DNA from 2 places in the Streptomyces sp. CC0208 genome. Region 2 is predicted to be linked to the other one. Evidence: predicted binding sites of a transcription regulator. Region 2 holds the regulator's gene; the other holds the start of a gene.
The links. The regulator HrcA, encoded in region 2, represses chaperone genes, less so after heat shock. The targets are predictions, from matches to a motif close to TTNGCACTCNGNNNNNCNGAGTGCNAA.
Positions count from the first base shown of each region.

Region 1: the regulator HrcA is predicted to act here: its motif matches at 1,633-1,659, upstream of groES (co-chaperone GroES).

Region 1 covers NZ_CP031969.1:3,522,957-3,530,393, forward strand. Annotated here, with positions in the region: gene groL (chaperonin GroEL) at 1-1,068, opposite strand, end outside; gene groES (co-chaperone GroES) at 1,180-1,488, opposite strand; gene D1369_RS15840 (polysaccharide deacetylase family protein) at 1,747-2,532, opposite strand; gene D1369_RS15845 (polysaccharide deacetylase family protein) at 2,529-3,464, opposite strand; gene D1369_RS15850 (methyltransferase domain-containing protein) at 3,556-4,752, shown strand; gene D1369_RS15855 (hypothetical protein) at 4,730-4,921, opposite strand; gene D1369_RS15860 (sigma-70 family RNA polymerase sigma factor) at 4,918-6,186, opposite strand; gene D1369_RS15865 (YciI family protein) at 6,234-6,590, opposite strand; gene D1369_RS15870 (FG-GAP-like repeat-containing protein) at 6,730-7,437, opposite strand, start outside.
Region 2 covers NZ_CP031969.1:5,976,665-5,984,101, reverse strand. Annotated here, with positions in the region: gene D1369_RS27455 (S41 family peptidase) at 1-826, opposite strand, end outside; gene D1369_RS27450 (hypothetical protein) at 872-1,405, opposite strand; gene D1369_RS27445 (VOC family protein) at 1,517-1,909, opposite strand; gene D1369_RS27440 (16S rRNA (uracil(1498)-N(3))-methyltransferase) at 1,927-2,688, opposite strand; gene D1369_RS27435 (nitronate monooxygenase) at 2,685-3,761, opposite strand; gene dnaJ (molecular chaperone DnaJ) at 3,815-4,954, opposite strand; gene hrcA (heat-inducible transcriptional repressor HrcA) at 4,955-5,971, opposite strand; gene D1369_RS27420 (MBL fold metallo-hydrolase) at 6,122-6,850, shown strand; gene D1369_RS27415 (DUF3097 domain-containing protein) at 6,885-7,437, shown strand, end outside.

The DNA of each region.
Region 1 (7,437 bases), 2.5 Mb from region 2:
GGTGTTCTCGATCTCGGCCTTGATCTGGGCGACGCGGCCCGCGACGGCGGCGGAGTCGCCGGCGCCGTCGACGACCGTGGTGTCGTCCTTGGTGACCGTGACGCGGCGGGCGGTGCCCAGCACCTCCAGGCCGACCTGGTCGAGCTTGAGGCCGACCTCCTCGGAGATGACCTCGGCGCCGGTGAGGGTCGCCAGGTCCTGGAGCATCGCCTTGCGGCGGTCACCGAAGCCGGGGGCCTTGACCGCGACCGCGTTGAAGGTGCCGCGGATCTTGTTCACGACCAGGGTCGACAGGGCCTCGCCCTCGACGTCCTCGGCGATGATCAGCAGCGGCTTGGAGGCACCCGACTGGATGACCTTCTCGAGCAGCGGCAGCAGGTCCTGGATGGAGGAGATCTTGCCCTGGTTGATCAGGATGTACGGGTCGTCGAGGACGGCCTCCATACGCTCCTGGTCGGAGACCATGTACGGCGACAGGTAGCCCTTGTCGAAGGCCATGCCCTCGGTGAAGTCCAGCTCCAGACCGAAGGTGTTGGACTCCTCGACGGTGATGACACCGTCCTTGCCGACCTTGTCCATCGCCTCGGCGATGAGCTCGCCTACCTGGCTGTCCTGGGCGGACAGACCGGCGACGGCGGCGATGTCGGACTTCTCGTCGATCGGGCGGGCGGTCGCGAGGAGTTCCTCGGAGACCGCGGCCACGGCCGCGTCGATGCCCTTCTTCAGCAGCGCCGGGGAGGCACCAGCGGCGACGTTCTTCAGGCCCTCGCGCACGAGCGCCTGGGCGAGCACGGTGGCGGTGGTGGTGCCGTCACCCGCGATGTCGTTGGTCTTGGTCGCCACCTCCTTCACCAGCTGGGCACCGAGGTTCTCGTACGGGTCCTCGATCTCGACCTCGCGGGCGATCGTGACGCCGTCGTTGGTGATGGTGGGAGCGCCGAACTTCTTGTCGATGACGACGTTGCGGCCCTTGGGGCCGATCGTCACCTTGACCGTGTCGGCAAGCTTGTTGACGCCGCGCTCGAGGGCGCGACGGGCGTCCTCGTCGAACTTCAGGATCTTCGCCATGGGAGCGTGAGCCCTCTCGGAAATCTAGGTGAAAAGAGACTGCGCCCCGGGCGCCCGGCTTGTCAGTGGTCGGGGGGCCAGGGGCGCAGCTCAGAGAAATGCTGGGGTGAATTACTTCTCGATGATCGCGAGCACGTCGCGGGCCGAGAGGACGAGGTACTCCTCGCCGTTGTACTTCACCTCGGTGCCGCCGTACTTGCTGTACAGCACGATGTCGCCGACGGAGACGTCGAGCGGAAGACGGTTACCGTCCTCGAAGCGGCCCGGGCCCACGGCAAGGACGACGCCCTCCTGGGGCTTCTCCTTGGCAGTGTCCGGGATGACCAGGCCAGAGGCGGTGGTCTGCTCGGCGTCGAGCGGCTGGACCACAATGCGGTCCTCGAGCGGCTTGATGGCAACCTTGGAGCTGGTGGTCGTCACGATCCGACCTCCCCCTTCGGAGATCACGGGGTTGACTGTCTGAGGTGGCGACCAGGTGGATCCGTCGTCGCGGGTGCCGGACCTGCCCGTCGCTGTGTTGGCACTCTCCAGGGGGGAGTGCCAGAGCCGAGACTATGACCGTGATTAGCACTCGGTCAAGCGGACTGCTAATTCGCCGCGCGGGCCGGGCGGATTTCGGGTGCGGGTGGGCGGGGGTGACCGTCCTGGGGGCTGCCGCCCCCGGACAGGCTGGGTCGCCTACAGGTAGTCCTCCAGGCGCCCCACCGTCAGCCCCCGCCGCTCCACCTCCCGCAGTACCGCCGTCGTCCTCTCCGTCAGGGTCGGTCCCGTCGCCTCCCCCGAGGTCACCGACACGATGTCGCCCGCCCTCAGCCCCCGCACCTCCCCCTCCGGGGGCACGCTCCACAGCACCACCGCCGAGAGCCCGCAGTCGGCCGCCGCACGCAGGGTCGTGCGGTCGTACGTGCCGTAGGGCGGCCGGAACAGCCGTGGCCGGATGCCGAAGCGGGACCGCACCTTCTCCTGCTGGCCGCAGATCTCGGCGCGCTGGCCGGTGTACGGCAGGCCGCGCAGGGCGGGGTGGTCGAGGGTGTGGTTCTGGATGCTCGCGCCGACCGACCGGAGGCGCGCGAAGTGACCGTACCCGGGGCCGACGACCCTGTCCGTGAGGAACATGCTGACCGGCAGCCGCAGTTCACGGACCAGCTCGACGAACCGCGGGTCCTTCTCGGCGCCGTCGTCGTAGGTGAGGAAGACGACCTTGTCGGAGGTGTCGACGCGCCGCACGACCGGCGGCAGGCCGCCCCGGCGCGCCGCCGTGCGGGCCGGCATCCGCGGCGGCGCCGGCAGCGGGGCCGGCAGGCCCCAGTGGCGGTACGGCCGTCCGTCCGTCCTCGCCGGCCCGTACGAGCCCACCCGCTGGACCGCCTTCTTCCCCAGCCGTTCGATGGGGTCGACGGACTGGGCGCAGCCGGTGAGGAGTACGGCCGCCAGCCCCGCGGCGACGAGGGTCCGCGGTCTCACAGGTAGTCCTCGAGTCGTGCGACGGCGTACCCCTCGGCCGTGACCTTGTCCAGGAAGCGGCGGACCATGTCGGTCATCGTGCCCTTCCAGTCCTTTCGGCCCCGGAAGTGGCTGAGCACGATGTCGCCGGGGTGGATCCGCTGGTCCCACTCGCGGTACTCCCAGTGGTCGACGTAGACCTCTTCGTTCCAGATCGGCGCGTACCTGATGCCGCAGGACCTGGCCGCGCGCAGGGTGTCCTCGTTGTAGTTGCCGTAGGGCGGGCGGAAGAGGGCGGGCCGCTCGCCGTAGTGCTTCTCGATGACGTCCTGCATCCCGCAGATCTCGCGCTTCTGGCGGGCGTACGACAGCGCGGGCAGGTAGGGGTGGTGGAGGGTGTGGTTGTTCAGCACGATCCCCGCGTCCCGCATCTTCGCGAAGTAGCCGTAGTCGTCCTTGACCAGGTAGTCGCTGAGGAAGGCGGTGTAGGGGATCTTCAGCTCGCTCATCATCCGCAGGAACGCGGGATCCTTCTCGGCGCCGTCGTCGATGGTGAGGAAGACGATCTTCTGCTCGGTGGGGATCGTGGTGAAGACCGGTGGCAGGCCCTCCTCCTCGTGGCCTTCGACCTCGAAACCGTGACGGGTGGTGATGCGGGGCTTGGTCACGGGCGCGGGCGGGGCCGTCAGTGGGACCTGCTTCAGCCCCCAGCGCCTGGCGGCGGCGATCCGTCTCTGCTCGGCGCGGAGCCTGGCGGCCCGGATGAGGGTCTTGTCGGCCTGGAGGTCGGCGGCCAGGGCCGGAGGTGCCTTGAGGGGGTGTCGCGGTCGCACGTCGGTCCCGGCCGGGCGGGCGCAGCCGGAGAGCAGGGCGGCCACGGCCAGGAGGACGAGTCCGCCGCGGATCGACACCCTCAACGCACCATTTTCATCGTTTTGTCCTACTGTTCCCATGGCGCCGGATCCTCGCAGGTCACGGCCTCGCACCGGGGCCGACACCGCCGCTCGGAAGCGGACCGTCCACCGACTGGCCCACAATGACCCGGTGAACGACCTCGCCCCCCTCCTCACCCCCGAGGGCCGTGCCCTCCTCGACGACGTGCGCGGCACCGCCCCCGCCGACGAACTCGCCGTCGCCACCCGGCTGCGCCGCGAACACCCCGCCGAACTGGTCTCCGCGGCGCTCGGGCAGGCCCGGCTGCGGCAGCGGGCGGTGGCGAAGTTCGGGGCCGAGGACGCGGAGCGGATGTTCTTCACGCCGAACGGGGTCGAGCAGTCGACGCGGGCGAGCGTGGCGGCGTACCGGGCCCTCAGGCTGAAGGCGAGGGGCGTCACCTCCGTCGCGGACCTGTGCTGCGGGATCGGCGGTGACGCGATCGCGCTGGCCCGGGCCGGGATCCGGGTCCTCGCGGTGGACCGGGACCCGCTGACGGCGGCGGCCGCGCGGGCGAACGCGGACGCGCTGGGACTCGCCGGTCTGATCGAGGTACGGGAGGCGGACGTCACGGAGGTCGACACGGCCTCGTACGACGCCGTGTTCGTGGATCCGGCGAGGCGGGGCGGGCGGGGCCGCGTCTTCGATCCGGAGGCCTACTCGCCGCCCCTGTCGTGGGCCGTGCAGGCGGCGCTCAAGGCCCCGCACGCGGCGCTGAAGGTCGCTCCCGGCATCCCGCACGAAGCGGTTCCCGCGCAGGCCGAGGCGGAGTGGATCTCCGACGGCGGGGACGTGAAGGAGGCGGTGCTGTGGTTCGGCGGCACAGCGCCGGGCGCCGTACGGGCGACGCTGCTGCCGGGCCCGCGGACGCTGCTCGGGCGGGGTCTTCCCGATCCCGGAGTCCGTCCCGTGGGGCGGTACTTGTACGAGCCCGACGGTGCCGTCGTCCGGGCCCATCTGGTCGCCGAGGTGGCGCAGGAGGTCGAGGGCGGACTCGTCGACTCCACCATCGCCTACGTGACCTCGGACGCCCTGCACGCGAGCCCGTACGCCACCGCCTACGAGATCACCGATCAACTCCCCTTCAACGTGAAGAAGTTGAAGGCGCTGCTGCGGGAGCGGGGGGTCGGGATCCTGACCGTGAAGAAGCGGGGGTCGGCCGTCGAGCCGGAGGAGCTGCGGCGCAAGGCGCTGCCGAAACAGCACGGGCCGCACTCGGCGACCGTGTTCCTGACCCGGGTCGCGGGGGCGCCGACCATGCTGATCGGCGCCCCCGTGAGGGCCGTCACCGGCGCTGGACCGTCCTGAGCGGCTCCAGGTGCGGGTCGGCGCGCCGGGCCTGGCTGCTCGTGCGGGTGCTCGCGGGCTCGTCGCCGTTGTAGTACGCCGTGCAGGCGACCTGGCCGCCGTTCGCGGCGGCCAGGGTGCCCACCGCGGCGAGCGCCGCGGCACGGCGGCGCGTGAACACCCCGATCAACCACCGCACTCCCGAGCCCTGTCCAGCAACAGCTCCCGCTCCCGTTCGTTGCGGGTCAGCGCGGCCGCCCGCTCGAACTCGGCCCGCGCCTCCGTCGTACGTCCCAGGCGGGCGAGGAGGTCGCCGCGCACGCTCGGCAGCAGGTGGTAGTCGAGCAGCGCGGGTTCGTCGGTGAGCGCCTCGACGATCTCCAGGGCCGGGCCCGGGCCGTCGGCCATCGAGACGGCGACCGCGCGGTTGAGCTCGACGACCGGGGAGGGTGCGCGGGCGGCGAGCAGGGCGTAGAGGGTGGCGATGGCCGGCCAGTCGGTCTCGTCGTAGGAGTACGCGTGCGCGTGGCAGGCGGCGATGGCGGCCTGGAGCACGTAGGGGCCGGGGGCGCCGCCGGCCGTGGCGTCGGCGCGGGCCAGGGCCTTGATGCCGCGGGCGATGAGCATGCGGTTCCAGCGGCTGCGGTTCTGGTCCCTGAGCAGGACCGGCTCGCCGCGCGGTCCGGTGCGGGCGGCCGTGCGGGAGGCCTGGAACTCCAACAGGGCCGCCAGGCCGTGCACTTCGGGTTCCTTGGGCATGAGGGCGGACAACAGACGGGCCAGGCGCAGGGCGTCCTCGCACAGGGAGGGGCGCAGCCAGTCGTCGCCGGCGGTGGCCGCGTAACCCTCGTTGAAGATCAGGTAGATGACGTCCAGGACCGAGCCGAGCCGGGCCTCGCGGTCGGGGCCGTAGGGCACCTCGAAGGCGATGTTCTTCGTGGCGAGGGTCCGTTTGGCGCGCACGATGCGCTGGGCGACCGTCGCCTCCGGTACGAGGAAGGCGCGGGCGATCTCGGGGGTGGTCAGGCCGCCGAGGAGGCGCAGGGTGAGAGCGGTGCGGGCCTCGGCGGACAGCACCGGGTGACAGGTGGTGAAGACGAGCCTGAGCAGGTCGTCGTCGATGTCCTCGGGGTCGGACGGCTCCTCGGGCGGGGCGGTCTCCGTCAGGTTCCGGCCGATCTCGGCCAGCTTGCGGGCGTAGTTCTCGCGGCGTCGGACCAGGTCCACCGCCTTGCGCCGCGCGATGGCCATGAGCCAGGCGCCCGGGTTGTCGGGGACGCCGTCGCGCGGCCACTGCTCCAGCGCGGCGACCAGGGCGTCCTGGGCCAGCTCCTCGGCGATGCCGACGTCCCTCACGACACGGGTGACACCGGCGATGATGCGCGGCGACTCCAGGCGGAAGACGGTCTCGACGGAGGATCGGGCGTCGGTGCGGGAGGGCTGTGAGGTGGTCACAGCCCCCCATTCGACACCGGTACGGCCGTGGAGCCAAGGAAGCGGGCTCAGCCCTCCATGATCTCCCGCACCTCGCAGGTGACCGTCCAGTGCTCCTCGTGCACCTTCAGGAAGCGCTTGGTCCACTCGATCGCCTCGGCCATGTCCTTGGCCTGGACGATCGCGTACCCCCCGACGACCTCCTTGGCCTCGGTGAAGGGCCCGTCGGTCACCGACAGCTGCCCCTTCTCCCACCGCACCCGGGTCCCCTGGGCGGTCGGCGTGAGCCCGGCGGTGTCGAGCAGCACCCCGGCCTTCGTCATCTCCTCGATCAGCTCGCCCATGCGCTGCATCAGCGCGTCGCTGGGACCCTCGGCGGGGGCGGTCTTCTCGTCGATCTGGACCATCGACAGGTAACGCGGCATGGTGACTCCTCGGAATCGCTGCGGGGCCGGTCCTTCCCGGCCTCTCACCAGTGCGTCGATCGGGAGAGGCCGGGATCGACAGACCCCGCGGATTTCTTCGGAGATTTTTTCCCGGCCCCTCAAGCAGGGGCCTGACCTGCTACGACAGCGCGCCGCCGAACGTCGCCTTCTCCGTCGGCGCCCCGACCGTGCGGGGACCGAAGGTGAACGCCGCGTCCGTCACAATGCCCGTCGGACGCGCCCGCAGCGACCAGACCGCGCCTTCACCGGTGCTCACGCCTTCCGGCCTGTTCTCGCGGGGCGCCGCCGCAGCGAGGTCCGCGTAGCCGTTGTCGTTGATGTCGAGGAGGCTGACCGCGCCGCCGAAGTTGTCGCCGGACTCCGCGGCACCGGGGACGCCGTCGGTGTCCTGGGTGAAGCCCTGGGCGCCCGTGCCGGTCAGGCCGTCGCGGCCGCCGAAGAGGATGTTGACCATGCCGGCCCCCTGCTTGTCGCCGAGCTTCTCGCCGGGCGAGCCCACGGCCACGTCGGCGAGGCCGTCGCCGTTGACGTCACCGGCGGACACCGCGTCGCCGAAACGGTCGTCCTCCTCCTTGCCGCCGGGAACCCCCTCGGTGTCCTGGCTGTACGACTTCCAGGTCGACGCGGGCTTCAGACCGGAGGCCGAGCCGAGGGCCACGGTGACCGAGGAGTCGTTCGGGACGCCCCGGACGACGTCGTCGAAGCCGTCGCCGTTGACGTCACCGAAGGCCACCTGGCCGCTGCCCTCGGGGGAGGCGGCATAGGTGAAGCCACCTCCGGAGGCGTTGGCCAGGTACAGCTGGGAGCCGACGACGCCCTCGCCGAG
Region 2 (7,437 bases):
GCCGGCCGCCGAGCCGGACCTCCAGGCGGCGCGGTTCGGCGCCGTCGAGGTCGTCGAGGATCCACAGCTCACCGGCGGAGGTGTAGACGACCCGGGTGCCGTCGCCGGCCGCGTGCCGGGCGTAGTAACCGTCGAGCGGGGTGTGCCGGCGCAGATCGGAACCGTCGGCGAGGGAGGAGTAGACGGCCCCGGTGCCCTCGTGGTCGGAGAGGAAGGCGATCCGGTCGCCCGCCCACACGGGGTACTCCAGGTTTCCGTCCAGGTCGTCGTGCAGCCGTACGAACTCGCCGTCGCCGTCGCGGTCGATCCACAGCTTGCCCGCCGTGCCGCCCCGGTACCGCTTCCACCAGGCGGCCTCCCGGCCCATGGGCGCGGAGAGGATCACGGTCGCGGGGCCGTGGGCGACATGGCCGACGGGGCCGTACGGCAGGGTGGTGCCGGGGCCGCCGTCGAGCGGGACGGTCCGGGCCCAGCTGCGGCGCAGGCTTGCCTGGCCGTGGGTGGTGATCGCGAGGACCTCGCCGTCCGGGGTCCAGCCGCGCACCTGGGTGCGTGCGCTGCCCCAGTGGGTCAGCCTTCGGCCCGGGCCGCCGTCGACCGGGGCGATGTGCACCTCGGGGGCGCCGTCGCGGGCGGAGGTCCAGGCGACGGTGGTGCCGTCGGGCGAGATCCGGGGGTGGGTGACCGGCACGTTGTCCGCGCTGACCCGCCAGGCGCGTCCGCCGTCGAGCGGCGCGAGCCACACGTCGTCCTCGGCGGTGAAGGCCACCAACTCGCCCCGCAGATGCGGAAACCGGAGATATGCAGACGTCGCAGGCTGTGTCACCCGATTACCCTACGCACGGGCGGTGCTCGTGCACAGAGGTTTCGATCACTTGCCGTCGGGCCAGCACTGCGGGTCGTTCTGGCACCAGATCGTCTTGGTGACGGTCACGGTGACGGTGGGACCGGGCTGCCCCGGGTTGTTGACCCGCGGGGTGGGTGTGGCGGTGCAGTCGCCGAGCCCGTCGACGTGGAACCACTGTCTGCCGCCGACGGTGGCGGTGAGGTTCCCGCGCACACACGCGCCGCTGACGGTCCGGGTCACCTTGCCCTTGACGGTGATGTCCTTGCCGTCCCGCGTCTTGCCCTCGCAGTTCACGGTGGCGACGGTGTTCACGGTCGCGCTCGGCGTCCGGTCGCCGTTGTCGTACGAGGCCGTGCAGGTCAGCCAACTCACGTCGGCCTTCTGCTGGTTCAGCTCCTTGGTGACCAGCTGGTCGGTGGTGTAGGAGACGGTCGCGGAGCTGACCGCGCCGGTCGGATCACACGCGGCGACCCCGCCCACGGCCAGCACGACACCCCCGACCGCACCCGCCACTCGCACCCCGCGCGGCCGACGCCGGTTCCGTCTCAACGCCACCATGAAGGGCAGCCTGCCACCGCGTGCCGTCCGGCGGTAGGGCGCATACGGTCATTGAGCGCGCCGGTTGTGAGTGACCCGGCGTTGACATGACCGCCGCGTCGAGAAGTACCGTCAACCGCGCAGCATCAGCCACTGCTGAAGCTCCACCAGGTTCCCCTCCGGGTCCTTGAGGTGGGCGACGCGCATGCGGTCCGTCATGGGGGACGGGCCGTGCAGCAGAGTGGCTCCGCGGGACACGATCTGCTCGCAGTAGGTGTCCAGGTCGTCGACGCGCAGCACGACCAGGGAGCGGTGGCCGGTGACCGTGCCGCCCAGTTCGCCGAGGACCTGCGCCATCATCGACCGGTCCTGGAGGGCGATGCCCGCGGAGCCGGTGGCGGGGCTGAACTTCTCGTACGGCCCGTCCTTGGCCCCCGACTGGGGCTTCAGGCCGAGGACGTCGGCGTAGAAGCGGTAGCAGGCGGCGAAGTCGGTGACGAGCAGGCGTACTTGGGCGAGTTCCACAGCTTTCCTTCCAGGGGTCAGGACCAGCGGCCGGTGCGGCCGAGGAGCAGGGCGGTCGCCGCGGTTCCGGCGGTCGACGTACGCAGCACGGTGGACCCGAGGACGTAGGCACGCGCGCCGGCCTCCTCGAAGAGCGCCAACTCGTCCTTGGCGACGCCTCCTTCGGGGCCCACGACCAGCACGATCTCGCCCTCGTCGGGGAGTTCGGCGGTGGCGAGCGGCGCGCTGCCGCGTTCGAAGTCGGAGTGGAGCACGGCGGCGAAGTCGGCTTTGGCGAGAAGTGCGGCAACCTGCTTGGTGGTTGCCGCGTCCGCGATATCCGGGAAGCGGATCCGGCGGGACTGCTTGCCGGCCTCGCGGGCGGTGGCCCGCCACTTGCCGAGCGCCTTCAGACCCCGCTCGCCCTTCCACTGGGTGATGCAGCGGGCGGCCTGCCAGGGCACGATGGCGTCGACGCCGACCTCGGTCATCGTCTCGACGGCGAGTTCACCGCGGTCGCCCTTGGGGAGGGCCTGGACGACGGTGATGCGGGGCTGTACGTCAGGTGCCTCGTTCACCGAGTCCAGCTGGACGATCAGCCGGTCCTTGCCCTCGGTGCCGAGTACCACGCAGTCGGCCCAGTGCCCGGCGCCGTCGGTGAGGATGACGTCCTCGCCGGGCTGGAGCCGCTTCACGGAGACGGCGTGGCGGCCTTCGGGGCCGTCGAGGACGTAGCGTCCGCCGGTCCCCGGCTCGGTCTGCTCGACGAAGTGCTCGACGACGAACACGGGTGCGGTCATCGCGGGTCCCCCTTGGCTGACAACGCTGTCCTGGCGGCGTCGAGTTCGGCCGCGAGTATCTCCACGAGCTGCCCCGCGGGCAGCTCGCGTGCCAACCGGTGTCCCTGCCCCGCCCACAGCGCCATGCCCTGGGCGTCACCGGCCTTGGCGGCGGCCTTCCGCAGCGGGGCGGTCAGGTGGTGGACCTCGGGGTAGGCGGCGGGGGCGTACGGCCCGTGCTCGCGCAGGAAGCGGTTGACCAGGCCACGGGCCGGCCGGCCCGAGAACGCGCGGGTCAACTCGGTACGGACGTAGAGGGGGTTGGTCAGCGCCTGCTTGTGCACGTCGTGGGCGCCGGACTCGGGCGAGGCGAGGAACGCCGTGCCGAGCTGGGCCGCGCTCGCGCCGGCGGCGAGGACGGCGGCGATCTGGCTGCCGCGCATGATGCCGCCGGCGGCGACGATCGGGAGGCTGACCGTCTCACGGATCTGCGCGACCAGGGAGAGGAGCCCTAGACCCGAGCCGTCCTGCTCGGGGAGGTCGCGGTGGGTGCCCTGGTGACCGCCCGCCTCGATGCCCTGCGCGATGACCGCGTCGGCGCCCGCGTACTGCACCGCCAGGGCCTCTTCGGGGGTGGTCGCGGTGACGAGGGTGAAGGTGCCGGCGCGGCGCAGCGACTCCAGGGCGTCGCTGCTCGGGATGCCGAAGTGGAAGGAGGCCACCGGCACGGGATTGTCGAGGAGGACGGCGAGCTTGGCGTCGTAGCCGTCGTCACGTCCGCTGTCGCGGTCGCCGAGCTCGGTGTCGTACCAGGTGGCCTCGCCGGCCAGCTGGTGGGCGTAGACCTCGACGGCCGCGGGATCGGCATATTCGGGCTGCGGCATGAAGAGGTTGACCCCGAAGGGGCGCCCGGTCAGCCCGCGCAGCTGCTTGATCTCCTGGTACATCCCGTCGGCCGTCTTGTACCCGGCGGCCAGGAATCCGAGCCCGCCCGCGTCGGACACGGCGGCGGCGAGCCGCGGCACGGAGACGCCGCCCGCCATGGGGGCCTGCACGATCGGATGAGGGAAGAGATCGGTCAGTGCGGAGGACATGACGGCATGTTGTCACGTCCTCCGAACAAGTCCGAATCCGACCTTCGCACCGCTCACGTACGCCCGTTGAACGCGTCCTTCAACCGCGAGAACAGCCCCTGCTGCCCGGGCTGGAACTGCCCCGTGGGCCGTTCCTCGCCGCGCAGCTTCGCCAGCTCGCGCAGCAGGCGCTCCTGCTCGGGGTCCAGCTTGGTGGGGGTCTGGACCTCGACGTGGACGATGAGATCGCCCCGGCCGCCGCCGCGCAGGTGGGTGACGCCCCGGCTGTGCAGCGGGATCGACTGGCCGGACTGGGTGCCCGGGCGGATGTCGACCTCCTCCATGCCGTCGAGGGTCTCCAGCGGGACCTTGGTGCCGAGGGAGGCCGCCGTCATCGGGAGGGTGACCGTGCAGTGCAGGTCGTCGCCCCGGCGCTGGAACTGCGAGTGCGGCAGCTCGTGGATCTCGACGTAGAGGTCACCGGCGGGACCGCCACCGGGACCGACCTCGCCCTCGCCCGCGAGCTGGATCCGCGTGCCGTTGTCCACACCGGCCGGGATCTTCACGGTGAGCGTGCGGCGCGAGCGGACCCGGCCGTCGCCGGCGCACTCCGGGCACGGGGTCGGGACGACGGTGCCGAAGCCCTGGCACTGCGGGCACGGGCGGGACGTCATGACCTGGCCCAGGAAGGACCGCGTCACCTGCGACACCTCGCCGCGGCCGCGGCACATGTCGCACGTCTGGGCGGAGGTGCCGGGGGCGGCCCCCTCGCCGCTGCACGTGGTGCAGACGATCGCCGTGTCGACCTGGATGTCCTTCGTGGTGCCGAAGGCCGCCTCGTCGAGCTCGATCTCCAGGCGGATCATCGCGTCCTGGCCGCGCCGGGTGCGCGAGCGCGGCCCCCGCTGCGAAGCCGTACCGAAGAACGCGTCCATGATGTCCGAGAAGTTCCCGAACCCACCGGCCCCGAAGCCGCCCGCGCCACCGCCGCCGGCCTGCGAGAGCGGGTCGCCGCCGAGGTCGTAGACCTGCTTCTTCTGCGGGTCCGACAACACCTCGTAAGCGGCGTTGATCTCCTTGAACCGCTCCTGGGTCTTCGGATCCGGGTTGACGTCCGGGTGCAGCTCGCGCGCGAGCCGACGGAACGCCTTCTTGATCTCATCCTGCGACGCGTCGCGGCGCACGCCGAGAACGGCGTAGTAGTCCGTGGCCACTTACGACTCCGCCAGGATCTGTCCGACGTACCGTGCCACTGCGCGTACCGCTCCCATCGTTCCCGGGTAATCCATGCGGGTCGGTCCGACCACGCCGAGCTTGGCGACTGCCTCGCCGCCCGAACCGTAACCGACCGACACCACCGAAGTGGAGTTGAGTCCCTCGTAGGCGTTCTCATGACCAATACGTACGGTCATGCCCGAATCTCCGGCCTCACCAAGGAGTTTGAGGAGGACGACCTGCTCCTCCAGGGCCTCCAGGACGGGCCGGATGGTGAGGGGAAAGTCATGTCCGAAGCGGGTGAGATTGGCGGTGCCGCCGATCATCAGCCGCTCCTCGTTCTCCTCGACGAGCGTCTCCAGGAGAGTGGAGAGCACTGTCGAGACCGTACCCCGGTCCTCGACGTCGAAGCCTTCGGGCAGGTCCTCGACCAGCTGCGGCACATCGGCGAACCGCCGCCCGGCGATCCGGCTGTTGAGCCGCGCCCGCAGATCGGCGAGCGAGGCCTCCCCGAAGGGTGCCGGGCAGTCGACCATGCGCTGCTCGACCCGGCCGGTGTCCGTGATCAGCACGAGCATCACGCGCGCCGGGGCGAGCGAGAGCAGCTCCACGTGCCGCACGGTCGAGCGGGTGAGGGACGGGTACTGCACGACGGCGACCTGCCGGGTCAGCTGCGCGAGCAGCCGCACGGTCCGGGCCACGACGTCGTCGAGGTCCACGGCACCGTCGAGGAAGTTCTGGATCGCGCGCCGCTCGGGCGCGGTCATCGGCTTGACGCCCGCCAGCTTGTCGACGAACAGCCGGTAGCCCTTGTCGGTCGGGATCCGCCCGGCACTGGTGTGCGGCTGGGCGATGAACCCCTCGTCCTCCAGGACCGCCATGTCGTTGCGGACGGTCGCCGGGGAGACTCCGAGGTTGTGCCGCTCGGTCAGGGCCTTCGACCCGACCGGCTCCTCGGTGCCGACGTAGTCCTGGACGATGGCGCGCAACACCTGAAGCCTGCGTTCACTCAGCATCGCGCACACCTCCAGAAGTCGTTCCCTTGGCGCCTTGCCTGGCACTCTGTCCGTCCGAGTGCCAGCGTCCCCGGGCCAGTGTACGGCGGTGGGGTACTCCTCGGGCAAGGCTGGTCCCCGCGTGACCGGTCGTACGGCTAGCGTCGCCGTATGACGGTGACTTGGGAAGAGCTCGGGTGGGAGCGGGTCGCGACCGGCGTGGGGCGGTGCCGGCTGCCCGGCTGGGACTGTACGGCGGGCCTGGTGATCGGCGAGGGCACGGCCCTGTTGGTCGACGCGGGCTCCGGCCTCGCGGAGGGCGCCCGGCTGCGCGCGCAGGCCGGAGAACTGGCCGGCCACCGTGTGACCCATCTCGCGCTCACCCACCCCCATTTCGACCATGTCTTCGGAGCGGCGGCGTTCGCGGGGGCGGAGGTGTTCGGCGCGGTGGGCGTGGAGACGGTGCTGGCGGGGCGGCTCGGACGTGCGGAGCTGCGGGCGGACGCCGTGCGCAACGGACTGGACCCGGCGGTGGCCGACGAGGCTGTGGACGCCCTCGTCTCCCCCCGGCACCACGTCTCCGGCGAGTGGACGCTCGACCTCGGCGGCGGCCGCCAGGTCCTGCTGGCGAACGTCGGTCCCGGCCACACGGCCCATGACCTGGTGGTCCTGGTGCCCGGCAGCCCGGAGGTCGTCTTCTGCGGCGACCTGGTCGAGGAGTCGGGGGAACCGCAGGCGGGCCCGGACGCCGTACCGCAGCACTGGCCGGCCGCGCTGGACCGCCTCCTAGACCTGGGCGGCGAGGACGCGCAGTACGTGCCCGGTCACGGAGCGGTGGTGGACGCGGCGTTCGTGCGGGCGCAGCGGGACGCGCTGGCGGCCCGCTTCGGCGTGTCGTAGTGATCCTCGGACCGGTTCTCCTATCGTCATCCGAATGCGCCAGTACTCCGCCGACCTGACCCCTCCGTGGAAGAAGCCCAAGCCGGTGCCGGAGGTGCCCGCCGAGCCCGGCCTGGTGGTCGAGGAGCCGGGCACCGGCTTCTGCGGCGCGGTGGTCCGCTGCGAGGCGGGCACGGTGACCCTGGAGGACCGCTTCGGCAAGCACCGGGTGTTCCCGCTGGAGCCGCGCGGTTTCCTCCTGGAGGGCCGGGTGGTGACCCTGGTCAGACCGTCGGCCGCGTCTCCCGTACGACCCTCCCGTACCGCGTCCGGATCGGTGGCCGTGCCCGGCGCGCGCGCACGCGTGGCCCGCGCCGGCCGTATCTACGTCGAGGGCCGTCACGACGCGGAACTGGTGGAGAAGGTCTGGGGTGACGACCTGCGCATCGAGGGCGTGGTCGTGGAGTACCTGGAGGGCGTGGACGACCTGCCGTCGATCGTGGCCGAATTCGCGCCGGGCCCGGACGCCCGGCTCGGCGTCCTGGTGGACCATCTGGTGCCGGGCAGCAAGGAGTCCCGTATCGCCGCGTCGGTGACCAGCGAGCACG